Regions from separate parts of the Sedimenticola thiotaurini genome, predicted to be linked through region 4. Evidence: predicted binding sites of a transcription regulator. Region 4 holds the regulator's gene; each other region holds the start of a gene.
What was found. The regulator FliA, encoded in region 4, starts transcription of late flagellar genes. The targets are predictions, from matches to a motif close to GCTAAAGTTNNNNNNNNNNCNGCCGATA.
Positions count from the first base shown of each region.

Region 1: the regulator FliA is predicted to act here: its motif matches at 1,185-1,212, upstream of AAY24_RS08915 (methyl-accepting chemotaxis protein).
Region 2: the regulator FliA is predicted to act here: its motif matches at 1,252-1,279, upstream of pomA (flagellar motor protein PomA).
Region 3: the regulator FliA is predicted to act here: its motif matches at 1,664-1,691, upstream of AAY24_RS02375 (chemotaxis protein).

Region 1 covers NZ_CP011412.1:1,956,002-1,959,188, forward strand. Annotated here, with positions in the region: gene AAY24_RS08905 (NUDIX hydrolase) at 1-69, shown strand, start outside; gene nadA (quinolinate synthase NadA) at 96-1,142, shown strand; gene AAY24_RS08915 (methyl-accepting chemotaxis protein) at 1,306-2,940, shown strand; gene AAY24_RS08920 (Crp/Fnr family transcriptional regulator) at 3,035-3,187, opposite strand, start outside.
Region 2 covers NZ_CP011412.1:133,845-137,031, reverse strand. Annotated here, with positions in the region: gene AAY24_RS00645 (flagellar motor protein MotB) at 1-424, opposite strand, end outside; gene pomA (flagellar motor protein PomA) at 430-1,191, opposite strand; gene AAY24_RS00635 (SDR family oxidoreductase) at 1,563-2,399, shown strand; gene gshA (glutamate--cysteine ligase) at 2,418-3,187, opposite strand, start outside.
Region 3 covers NZ_CP011412.1:542,126-545,312, forward strand. Annotated here, with positions in the region: gene AAY24_RS02370 (hypothetical protein) at 1-1,183, opposite strand, end outside; gene AAY24_RS02375 (chemotaxis protein) at 1,774-2,730, shown strand; gene AAY24_RS02380 (hypothetical protein) at 2,795-3,187, shown strand, end outside.
Region 4 covers NZ_CP011412.1:1,603,435-1,606,621, reverse strand. Annotated here, with positions in the region: gene flhF (flagellar biosynthesis protein FlhF) at 1-405, shown strand, start outside; gene AAY24_RS07280 (MinD/ParA family protein) at 440-1,279, shown strand; gene AAY24_RS07275 (RNA polymerase sigma factor FliA) at 1,276-2,016, shown strand; gene cheY (chemotaxis response regulator CheY) at 2,073-2,447, shown strand; gene AAY24_RS07265 (protein phosphatase CheZ) at 2,482-3,187, shown strand, end outside.

The sequences.
Region 1 (3,187 bases), 350 kb from region 4:
AACGGCAACCACCGACCCGCTAAGATTTACCGACTGACCGACCCCGACCGGGTCCACATCATACGCTGAGCCGGATAAACCATAGAGAAACTATCATGACGCAGACAATCACCCCCGTAGAGATCAAGCCACACCCCGTCGTTGTCCCTGCCCATCCTCACTGGCCCGCGCTCAGCGCCGAACAGAAGCAGGCCTTGAAAGAGCGGATCAAAGCACTACTGAAACAGCGCAATGCGGTACTTGTGGCCCATTACTACACCGACGGCGATCTCCAGGAACTGGCGGAAGAGACCGGCGGCTGCGTGGCCGACTCGCTGGAGATGGCCCGCTTTGGCAGCCGCCAGGAGGCCCAGACCCTGGTGGTCTGCGGTGTCCGGTTCATGGGCGAAACCGCCAAGATACTCAATCCCGAAAAACGCATCCTGATGCCGGATCTGAATGCCACCTGCTCCCTGGACGAAGGCTGCCCGGCCGATGAATTCAGCGAATTCTGTGATCAGCACCCTGACCACACGGTGGTGGTATACGCCAATACCAGCGCCCGGGTAAAGGCTCGCTCTGACTGGGTGGTCACCTCCGGCATTGCGTTGCCGATTATCGAGCACCTCGCGGCCCGGGGAGAAAAGATCCTCTGGGCACCGGACAAACACCTGGGGCATTACGTACAGAGGATGACCGGCGCCGACATGCTGCTCTGGAATGGCTCCTGCGTAGTCCACGAAGAGTTCAAGTCCGTGGCACTGGAACGGATTCGCCGCCTGCACCCGGATGCAGCCGTGCTGGTGCACCCGGAGTCCCCGGAAGATGTGATCGAGCAGGCCGATGTTGTGGGTTCAACCACGGCATTGATCAATGCGGTTGTGGAGATGGAGAACAGCGAGTTTATCGTCGCCACCGATGGCGGCATCTTCCACAAGATGAAACAGCTGGCGCCCAACAAGAAACTGATTGCGGCGCCCACAGCCGGTGAAGGGGCCACTTGCGAGAGCTGTGCTCACTGCCCCTGGATGGGAATGAATGCACTGCAGAATCTGGCCGAAGTTCTGGAAAATCAGAACAATGAAATTTTGATCGACCCGGACATCCGGGAACAGGCGGTCAAGCCGATTCAGCGCATGCTCGATTTTGCCCAGAACAGGTAAAAAGGAGTCCTGAGAACTTTTTGCTGCGGCGTATCATTTTTCGCTCAAGTTCCGCGAAAGCCAGTCGACACAGTCCTAGGATCTTAGATCCCGGGGCTGCAATCGTGTAGCTTTAACCACCCCACAACGGGGAGTTCTGGAACAGTAGTCAGAAGGAGCGTCCATGAACATCTTACGCCGCCTGAATATCACCCACCGGCTTTGGGCATTGATAACACTGGCCATAATCGGTACTGCCGCCATCACCGTTTTCTCTCTACTGCAGTTCAGATCTGGACTTCTGTATGAGAAAGAGCTGCAAACCCGCAATCTGACCGAGACAGCCTACAGCATCATTGCTGACTTCCACGCCCGTGCCGACAAAGGCGAGTTGGAGCAACAAACCGCACAGAAAGACGCCCTGGACAGTATCAGGGCGCTGCGTTACGAAGACGGTAACTACTTCTGGGTCATCGATATGGATGCAGTCACCCTCATGCATCCAATTAAACCTTCACTTGAAGGCAAGGATCTGTCCGGATTGAAGGATGCGAACGGCACAGCCATCTTCGCCTCCTTTGTCAAAAAGGCAAAAGAGAGCGGCGAGGGCATGGTGCCCTATCTCTGGCCAAAACCCGGCAGCGAGAACCCGGTCCGCAAAGTATCCTACATCAAAGGTTTCAAACCCTGGGGCTGGGTCGTCGGTACCGGCATCTATATCGACGATGTGGAGAGCGTTTTCTGGAACAATGCCACTACGCTATCCGTCAGTACCGGGATAGTGTTGCTCATCCTGATTAGCGTATCGCTGATTATCGCACGCAGCATCAGCAACCCGCTGCTACTGACCACCGAGGCCATGCACAACATTGCTGCCGGCGACGGCGACCTGACCCAGCGGCTCGACAGCGATGGCAGAGATGAGGTCGCGAGACTGGCCGGTGCATTCAATGAATTTGCCATCAAGGTACAAAACACCATTACCCAGGTCAGTATCGCCAGCAATCAGATTGCCATCTCGGCGGATGAGCTCACAGCCATCACAGCCCAGAGCCATGAAGGCATGGACCAACAACGTAACGAAACCCACCAGGTAGCCACCGCCGTGACTGAAATGGCTGCCACTGTCCATGAAATTGCCCAGAGCGCGGAGAATACGGCGACTGCCGCCCGTGATGCCAATTCCGAGGCAACGGCCGGCCGGGGCGTGGTAGAAGAGACCTCCCAAGCCATACATCAACTGGCCGGCGAAGTTGAAAAAGCCTCCAGTGTTATTAACCGACTGGAAACCGAAAGCGGCGCTATCGGCAGTGTCCTGGATGTGATCCGGAGTATTGCAGAACAGACCAACCTGCTGGCCCTGAACGCCGCGATAGAAGCGGCACGGGCAGGTGAACAGGGTCGCGGCTTTGCCGTAGTGGCTGACGAGGTGCGCACACTGGCAAGTCGAACTCAGCACTCCACCCAGGAGATTCAGGAGATGATTGAGCGCCTGCAATCCGGAACCAGCGAAGCGGTCCAGGTGATGGAACAGAGCCAGTCCACAACCCAGCTCACTGTCGATAAAGCACGGGCAGCGGCAGAATCACTCAATAAGATTGTACAGTCAGTCACTACAATTTCTGACATGAACACGCAGATCGCCAGTGCTGCGGAAGAGCAGTCAGCAGTCGCCAAAGAGATCGACCAGAGTATTGTACAGATCTCCCAATTGGCCGAGCAGGCGACCAGCAGCACAGATCAGGTCGTCACCTCCAGCCATGCGTTGGCAAAACTAAGCGAAGATCTGCAGGCCCAGGTCAGACAATTTAAAATCTGACTCCCCTGCTATTCAAACAGACGACACCGAATGACAGAGGGCGCCCGCAGGCGCCCTCTGTCATTGGTCTGATGGAAGCATTCCATCCATGATCCTACGGACTGATCTGGTGCCCGCAGACCCCGGAGGACTCCGCGTGTTTACGCAACCCCTCCACATCCAGGATTTCGATATGTCCGCCCCTTACCTTGACCAGACCCTGGTTGCTGAGATTGCTCAGAATTCGAGAGAAGGTCTCCGGCTTGAC
Region 2 (3,187 bases), 1.5 Mb from region 4:
CCTCGATCTCCAGCCTGAGCGCCTGCCGGATCTCCTCGGCCTGCTGCTCTACCTCCATCAGCACCTTCTCCCTGGCCGCCTCAACCACCGCATCGGCCACCGCATCCGGTACGTCCAGATTCTGTTTCTGGATATCGGTGGTCTGTTGCCGCACTTCATCAATCAGCGATGGCTCGGGAATGGTGGAGGGGCTGAACTCCTGCTTGATCACACTGGTACCCATGACGATCTCCGGCGCCGGTATCTCCCGCTGCACGCCGAAGGCGTCTCTCATCGACTCCGCCATCTTCTTGAAACGTATCGCATCGATCTCGGCGAAGGAGAGCAACAGCACAAAAAAGCACATCAGCAGAGACATCAGATCGGCAAAAGTGGCCAACCAGGGGGCGGGACCTTTTTCGCATTTTGGGCAATCGTCCGCCATATGGGTTACTCAATCTCGTCCTGGGGCCGCTTGTTGGAGGGCAGATAGGTGGAGAGCAGCTGTTCCAGAACCCGCGGATTCATGCCCTCCTGAATACCCGCAATGGTCTCTATAATCAGGGATTTGTTAATCCTCTCCAGGGCGCTGGCCCGGGCCAGTTTCTCGGCCAGTGGTTGGGCAAATGCATTGGCGATAACCGCTCCGTACAGGGTGGTCAACAGTGCCACCGCCATGGCCGGACCGATACTGGCCGGATCAGACATATTGGCCAGCATCTGCACCAGACCGATCAGAGTACCGATCATCCCCATGGCCGGTGCCATGGTAGCCATGTTCTTGAACATGGCCTGTCCCACTTCGTGGCGGCCTATGGTGAGGTCGATATCCTTGCTCAGCAGACGATTCACCAGCACAGGATCATGTCCATCCACGCAGAGAGCGATTCCCTGTTTCAGAAATGTATTACTGATCTCCTGCCCTTCCAGCGCCAGCAGGCCGTTCTTGCGCGCCACATCGGCCAGCCTGACCGCCTCTTCAATCAGTGCGGCAGCATCATCGGTCTTGTAAAAGAAGGCCTTCATGCCGATGGTGAAAGAACTGAGAAAATCCTTCAGGGAGACCTGCATCAGAGTCACCATGAAGGTGCCTCCCACCACAATCAGAATAGACGGCACATTCACAAACAACATGATATCGCCGCCGGTGGCGATCGCCCCGATAATGATACCGAAGCCGCCCAGCAATCCAACCAGTGTAGCTATATCCACAAACACTCCCTCGTCATGCTACTGACAAAACTCACCCTAAAACAGAGATACGCTATCCTGTAGCGGACGGCGTACGCGAAACTTTAGATCGGAAAAACAGCATCGATTCAGCAGATTCCGTGCAATTCTTCCATATTGTCAGTGCCACTGAAATACCCGCCGACCATATTACTCTAGCGCGGAAAACCGGCCGAAACCGAATCATAGAGGGCGCCACACCGGGGCCACCGGGCCAGTCCGGCGAATGGAAATTTGCCAAATCATCCTGATCATGTTTATTTGCCCTCCTCTCCAGGCTGATTCACCGGAACAGTGATCGGATCAGCCGGACTCACGGGTAGCCATCCCGACAACGGACAAGGAGGAGTGAAGTGCACGAGCCAGCCAGCAGACCTGTGCTGATTACCGGCTGTTCCAGCGGCATCGGCCTGTGTGTGGCCAAGGGCCTGCATCAGCGGGGTTATCGTGTCATCGCCACTGCCAGGAAAAGCGAGGACGTGGAACGGCTGCGCAAGAGTGGCCTGGAATCCGTGGTGTTGGATCTGGCCGATTCCGCCAGTATTCAGCAGGCAGTCACGGCGATACTGGACATGACTGGAGAACGAATCTACGCCCTGTTCAACAACGGTGCCTATGGTCAGCCTGGCGCGGTGGAGGATCTGTCCCGGGAAGCGCTGCGTGCCCAGTTTGAAACCAACCTGTTCGGCTGGCATGAGCTCACCTGCCAGATTATCCCGGTGATGCGCCGACAGGGCGAGGGGCGGATAATCCAGAACAGTTCAGTGTTGGGCTTTATTGCCCTGCCGTATCGTGGTGCCTATAACGCCAGCAAATTTGCCCTGGAGGGCTTGAGCGACACTTTGCGACTGGAATTGAGAGGAAGCGGCATCCAGGTCAGTCTGATCGAGCCGGGACCGATTGAGAGTCGTTTCCGGGCTAACGCCTATGCCATGTGGCAACGCTATGTTGATCCAACCCAGAGCCCCCACCAGGACGCCTACCGTGCCATGCAGGAGCGGCTGAAGCGGGACGGCCCGGCCGCCCCGTTTACCCTGCCACCGGAAGCGGTATTGAAACGGGTCATCCACGCACTGGAGAGTCCCCGGCCCCGGGTGCGCTACCCGGTGACCTTCCCCACCTACCTGTTCGCCGGGTTAAAGCGGATCCTGCCTGACCGGTTGCTGGATCAGCTACTGCGACGGGTCTGAAGCAGCGCCGGTGGAGCTTCACTGCTGGGCAAAATAGTCAGCCAGGAACTGCCCGAATGAGACATCATCAGCCAGCTCCATGTCACGCTGCCTGGCCAGGGAAGCTTCCGCCTCCTCCAGGAACATCCGATAACGCCCGGCGTCCGGCACGAAATCGCTGAAATAGTCCCGTTGCTGCAGAGACTTACGCTTGGCAAACTGGAAAAAGCCTTCGCCCTGATCACGCATCTCCTGCAGCATCCGGGCAGACGGGGTATTTTCCGGATTGTCCACACACTCCTGCTGCTGTTTCAGTGTCCTGCTGTAGGGTTTTCTCTCATCCCACCTGTCCAGCAGTTCACACACCGGTTCCATGGCCTGCAGCAGATCCCGCGCCCAGTCCAGCAGGCGGACTTCCCGGCCCAGGCGCGACAGGGAGAGTGCGGGATCCCGGCCGCGATGGGCAGCTCCGCCGATATTCTGGTCGATCTCCTTGCGCTCCTGCACATTGATCGGCGGACTCTCCAGCAACAGGCAGTAGACCATGAAGGCGCGCAGGAAACAGAGCTGCTCTTCGCTGACACCCAGGGGATGGAAAGCATTCACATCCAGCGAGCGTAATTCAATATAGCGCACGCCCCGCCGGCGCAGGGCCAGGGTCGGCTTCTCCAGCCCCTCCAGCACCTGCTTGGGACGCACGGTACTGTAATATTCGTTTTCGATCTGCAGGATATTGGCATTCAGTTGTTCGTAGTGACCATCCACCTCCACGCCGATCTTCTCCCACAACGGGCTGGGCGTCTCGATGG
Region 3 (3,187 bases), 1.1 Mb from region 4:
TGCTGAGGGCGGATCGCTCCAGTTCGGCAAACGGCTTTTCAGCCGCATTCTGCTTCTGTTTGCGGGAGAGTTCGAACACCCCTTTCAGACAGACCAGTTTTTCCAGGGCGATCCTGATCTTGGTTTCGTGTTCCTCGGACAACTGATTGGCGTTGGGAGCAATCTGCTTCAGAAACTCGTTGGTGAAAGCCAGTTCACTTTCGATCATCCGGTGTCGCAGACGCATCTGCTCTTCTGCACAGAGATACTCGTCAATGAAAGTGGCGGACAGTCTGTGCAGAATGGCCGGCTCGTCGCTGTTGATCTGTACCAGCAGGTCATTGAGTATCTTGCGCGCCTTGGGGGAGAGGGTCTGGGGCGATCTGTACTGCAGAACGGATGAGATCCGGCCGGCCGTGCTGCGATAGGTATCTTCCGGTAGCAGTGAATGCTTCTTGATATATTTGAGCAGATTCAGCAATGCCAGGTGGAGCGACACCTGTGTGGCCAGGTCCGGTTCAATGCCGGTCGTACGGTACGTTCGGAACAGGTCAGACTCGATCGGTTCCGGTCCGCTCTCGGGTTGATCGGGCTGGCCATATTCCGGTCCCAGCATGAGCTGAATGACCTTCATCAGGAACGGTTTCACCGAGAGGTATTTGTAGTTGTTTCGCAGCCGTTCATGTAGCTGGTTGAATTGACTGTTCAACAGGTCCGCATTTTTTAGCGGAAAATTGCTGTAGGGTTGCAGCAGAGCGGAGATTATCCGACGACCTTTTTCGATCCGGACCAGGGCATTTTTATACTCTGCAACCAGATCGTCGGTCAGTTTTTTGCTGTCGCTGTGCTGTGGATTTTGTCGAATGGCGGTAAGGAAATCATCGGGCATTTTGGAGGCCAGGTAGACATCGGCCACCTCTGATCCGAATTTCTTTCTGAGCTGTTTGGCGATCTCAAAATAGTTGGCCTGGATGACCCGCTCGCTGCTGCTGTTGAGCTGCTCCTCCAGCTCATCGATCAGCGCCGCCGTAAGCTGCTCCTGTTTGACCTGTGATGTGGCCAGTCGCCCACTGGCCCGCAATCGCCGATAGGTGGTCATGTGGTCAGGTGCATTCCTGATCTGATCCACCAGACGAATCAGGCCCAGTATGTCCCGTTGATCATACTTCTCCAGTAGGGCCGTTTGCTGCGCCGATAATTCCATCGCTCAGGAATCCCAGTTAACTTTAATAATATGGCCGGGTGTATGCACGGCCCATGCTGCGCTTGCAGTGAGTACCGATCATGCCGCTCAAGCGCCTGTTCAGGCTATTGGTGCGCGGGTACCTCCTTACTGTATACAGAAGATAGTCAGCGAACGGCAATTTTGGCGTTGGAATTGCTGCGCTGGTTCTCAAATAATCGCTGCTCGGAACGACAGGCTGGCGACCGATTGAGCGGTTCTGCCGTCCGTAGGGGAGGGACTGCAGCAGGGGAGAGTATGGCCCGTTTCCTTGGCCCGTTGCAATCAGCCCGTTCCGTCAGCCCGTTCCGTCAGCACTCAGTGGACTGGGAGCCTGGCGGATGGGGTATGTTTTCTCCTACCCGGGCTGGTGGGCAGTGGCAGCTCGGGCTGTTCGCGTCGCGGGTATAAGCATCATAGAAACAGGGGGTTAGATAATCGGCGTGTTGTGAAATGGCTGTTGCTAAAGCAATCAGCCAAGCGGCCGATAGCCTAATTGCCTGGAGTTGAAACGGGATCTCCGGCAATAACAAGCCCTTACGGTTAATCTCTTTATTTATCTGGCGGTATTAATGGCAAATTTCATTGATTCGGTAGACAGTCGCACTCAACTGGCGGGTACCAACCGCCTGGAAGTCCTGTTATTCAACCTCGGCCGCGACTCATTGACCGGCCGGGATGAAACCTTTGGTGTCAATGTATTCAAGGTTCGGGAGGTCATGCGCATCCCGGAGATCACCCGTGCGCCCGATATGCCGGACTCGATTGAGGGCATGGTCAGTCTGCGCGGCAACATGATCCCCATCATCAATCTGCCGAAATTCTGTGGTATCAAGTCTGATGAGGAGCCGAACATCCTGATCGTCACCGAATATAACAAACATGTGCAGGGGTTCCTGGTGCATTCGGTGGACAATATCGTACGGCTTGCCTGGGAGGATGTGAAAGCGCCTCCTGAGATGCTGACCCAGCAGCTGGGTGGACTGGTGACTGCTGTCACAGAGCTGCCCGATAAACGCATCCTGATGATCCTGGATGTGGAGATGGTGCTGGCCAAAACATCGCGCTTTGATGAGGCGGAAGCGCTGTTTGAAGGCATCGAAGAGCTCCATCGCGATGATATAACGGTACTCTTTGCCGATGACTCGGCGGTGGCCCGGGATCAGATTATCCGAACCCTGAAACGGGTCGGTGCCAAATATGTCGAGGCCACCAACGGCGCCGAGGCGTGGCACAAGCTCAGTGAACTGGCTGATCGGGCAGAGGCTACCGGACACAAGACCAGTGACTATATCCAGGCGATCCTCACCGATGTGGAGATGCCGGAGATGGATGGTTATGTGCTGACCAAGCATATCAAGGAGGATCCGCGCTTGGCGGATATTCCGGTCATCATGCACTCTTCGCTCTCTGCGGATGCCAATCAGGAGTTGGGCAGGGGCGTGGGGGCGGATGCCTATGTAGCTAAATTCCAACCCTCTGAACTGGCCGCCAAGCTGAAGGAAATCTTGCTCAGCCAATCCGAATGACGGCCAGCGCGGGCCCCGGTAAATCGACAGATAAAGATGGCTGCAAAATGTGACAGGCGGGACGATGGATTGGGTTCCTGATCATCTGCGTCTGTTCATCGTGGTCGGTGGACTCCTGCTGCTCCTGCTGCTGGTAGGCAGTCTGGTACAGAAGTATGAGGAGTACACGGCTGCCAAGCGCCTGGCAGTGCAACGCCTGATGCTGGGGATTCAACGCATCGAGGATGCGTTGGAGAAGAGTCGCACCGGGGGGCTGCCAGCCGGCGTGGGCAAGTTGTTGCGCAATGAACTGTTGGCCCGGTACATCACGGTTCGCCAGGTCTATCCCCAGCAGCCAAACATCCATCAGATGATCGTACAGGCTGAGGAACGGGCCCGGCTGGAGCCGGAGGGTGCCACCTCAGTAAACTCGAACGCCTTCACCTCCGCTGAATCCCTCAATCGTTACATTAAAGGG
Region 4 (3,187 bases):
GATACCGCCGGAATGAGTCAGCGGGATGTCAGGCTCAGTGAACAGCTCTCCATGCTGGATGTGGCCGGACAGGGTGTGCGCAGTTTTCTCACCCTCTCTGCGGCCACCGACTACTCATCTCTGATCCAGACGATCGGCGCCTTTGGCACTGCCAGGCCGGAGGCCTGTATTCTCACTAAGGTGGATGAGACCGGCTCACTGGGCGGGGCGCTGTCCGCGTTGATCCATAAGGCGTTACCGCTGGCATTTGTCGCCGATGGCCAGAAGGTGCCGGAAGATCTGCACCTGGCCCGTTCACACACACTGGTCAGCAAGGCGGTCGCCTGTAGTACCGGAGAAGGTGGGTATTCCGATGAATACCTGGCACTGGCCCTCGGAGGTGCGAGAGCAAATGCTCATGGCTGACGCAATTACAGATCAAGCAGCAGGATTAAGACGCATGGTACAACCCAGACCTGTACGAGTGATCGCCGTTACCGGAGGTAAGGGCGGCGTTGGAAAGACCAACATATCGGTCAATCTGGCCGTTTCAATGGCTGAAATGGGGCGTCGCGTGATGCTGCTGGATGCCGACCTCGGTTTGGCCAACATCGACGTGGTGCTCGGCTTACATCCCCAGTATGACCTGTCCCACGTATTGAGCGGTGAGCGCACCCTGGAAGAGGTGGTTCTGCAGGGGCCTGCGGGTATTCGGGTTGTGCCGGGTGCCTCGGGTGTTCAGCAGATGGCTGAGCTGAGCGCGGCGGAACACGCCGGATTGATCAGGGCCTTCAGTGATGTCGGCAATGATCTGGATGTACTGATTATCGACACCGCAGCCGGTATCTCGGATACGGTGGTGAGCTTCAGCCGGGCGGCACAGGAGGTTATCGTTGTGGTGTGTGACGAACCGGCGTCGATTACCGATGCCTACGCCATGATCAAGCTGTTGAATCGGGAGTATGGTCTGGACCGTTTCCGAATCCTGGCCAACATGACCCGCAGTGCTGAAGAGGGGCGCAACCTGTATAACAAGATGTGCCGGGTTACGGACCAGTACCTGGATGTTATGCTCACCTACATGGGCAGTATTCCGTATGACGAAAATCTCAGAAAGGCCGTGAAATCACAAAAACCGGTGGTTCAGGCCAATCCGCGTAGCCATATAGCAAAAATATTCAAGAATCTGGCGCAGAAGGCCGATAACTGGCCTGTACCGGATGGCGCTGGTGGTCATCTGCAGTTCTTCGTGGAGCGGCTGATCCAGTACAGCAGCCAGAATCAGGAGATGAGCCGGTGAGCGGGCTTGCTAGCTATACGGCCATCCAGGAGATGGATGCGGATACGCTGGTGGATCGACATGCGCCGCTGGTCAAACGGATTGCCTACCACCTGATGAACCGATTGCCGCCCAATGTGCAGGCGGATGATCTGATTCAGGCGGGAATGATCGGCCTGCTTGAAGCGAGCAGGAATTATGATCCCAGCCAGGGAGCGAGTTTCGAAACCTATGCCGGGATCCGAATCCGGGGCTCCATGCTGGACGAGATCCGGCGTAGCGACTGGACTCCCCGTTCCGTGCACCGAAAGGCGCGTATGGTGGCAGACGCCATGCGGGCCATCGAAAATGAACAGGGCCGCGACGCACGGGATGTGGAGGTAGCTGAAGTGCTGGATATGGATCTGGTCCAGTACCATCGGATCCTGCAGGATGCCGCCGGTTGCAGAATCTTCAGTATTGAAGAGTTGCAGGCAGTTGGCGAGCTTCCGTTTGATGGCGACAACACTGAGTCGGCCGGTCTGTTCGAGGGGATGCAGCGGGATGCATTCAAACAGGCCCTGGCAGAGGCGATTGCCGGTCTGCCGGAACGAGAGAGATTGGTGATTGCACTCTATTACGATGAAGAGATGAACCTGCGGGAGATTGGACAGGTTCTGGGGGTCAGTGAATCGAGAGTGTGCCAGATTCACAGCCAGGCAACACTGCGGTTACGTGCCCGTCTAGCAGATTGGTTGTCCGATGCAGACAAACTCTGATCGGTCGGTAAAAACAAATAATGGCATCGAGTTTGGAGGTTGCCTTGAATAAAAACATGAAGATTCTCATTGTGGACGACTTCTCCACAATGCGACGGATTATTAAGAATCTGCTGCGGGACCTGGGGTTCACCAATACCCAGGAGGCAGATGATGGTAATACCGCGTTACCCATGTTGCAGTCAGGTAACTTTGATTTCCTGGTAACCGATTGGAATATGCCCGGCATGACCGGTATTGATCTGCTCAAGGCAGTGCGTGCCGATCCGAACCTGGTCAAGCTTCCGGTGCTGATGGTAACCGCCGAATCGAAGCGTGAGCAGATCATCGAGGCGGCCAAGGCCGGAGTCAATGGTTATGTCGTCAAGCCGTTTACTGCGGTGACCCTGGAAGAGAAGATCAACAAGATTTTTGAACGTGTAGATAGCTGAGCGGCAATCATGACGAATCCGTCTGGAGAAATACATGGACATTGACGAACGTCTGATGCTGGCCAAGCAACTGGTGGCTCACCTGGAAGCAGGGAACGAAGCGGAGGCGATCCATGTTAGCTCTCAGCTCACCGAAGGCATTGAGAGCAAACTGTTTCTGGAAGTGGGTCGTCTGACCCGCGAACTGCATGAAGCGATCAATGAATTTTTGCTGGACCCACGCATCAACGAGATGGCCCAGGTGGATATTCCGGATGCCAGTGAGCGACTCACCTATGTGATCAGCATGACGGAGAAATCTGCCAACACCACGCTGGGTGCGGTGGAAGCCAGCCTGCCCCTGGCTGCTGAACTGGGCAGCAGGGCAAGTGAAATATCGGAACAGTGGGAGCGGTTCCGCAAGCGTGAACTCTCGGTGGACGATTTCAGAGAGTTGAGCCGTGAACTGGCCGAGTTCCTGAATCTGACCAGTGAACGATCGAAACAGCTGCATGCCCACATGACCGATGTGCTGATGGCACAGGATTTTCAGGATCTGACCGGCCAGATTATCCGGCAGGTGATTACCCTGGTGCACGATGTGGAGGACAAGCTGGTGCAGCTGGTCCGGATATCGGGTTCCAAATTGCCAGAAAAACAAAAAGACGCAGATAAACTGGAAGGGCCGAGCGTTCCCGGAATTGATCAGGGTGATCTGGTCAACGGGCAGGATGACGTGGACGATCTGCTATCCAGTTTGG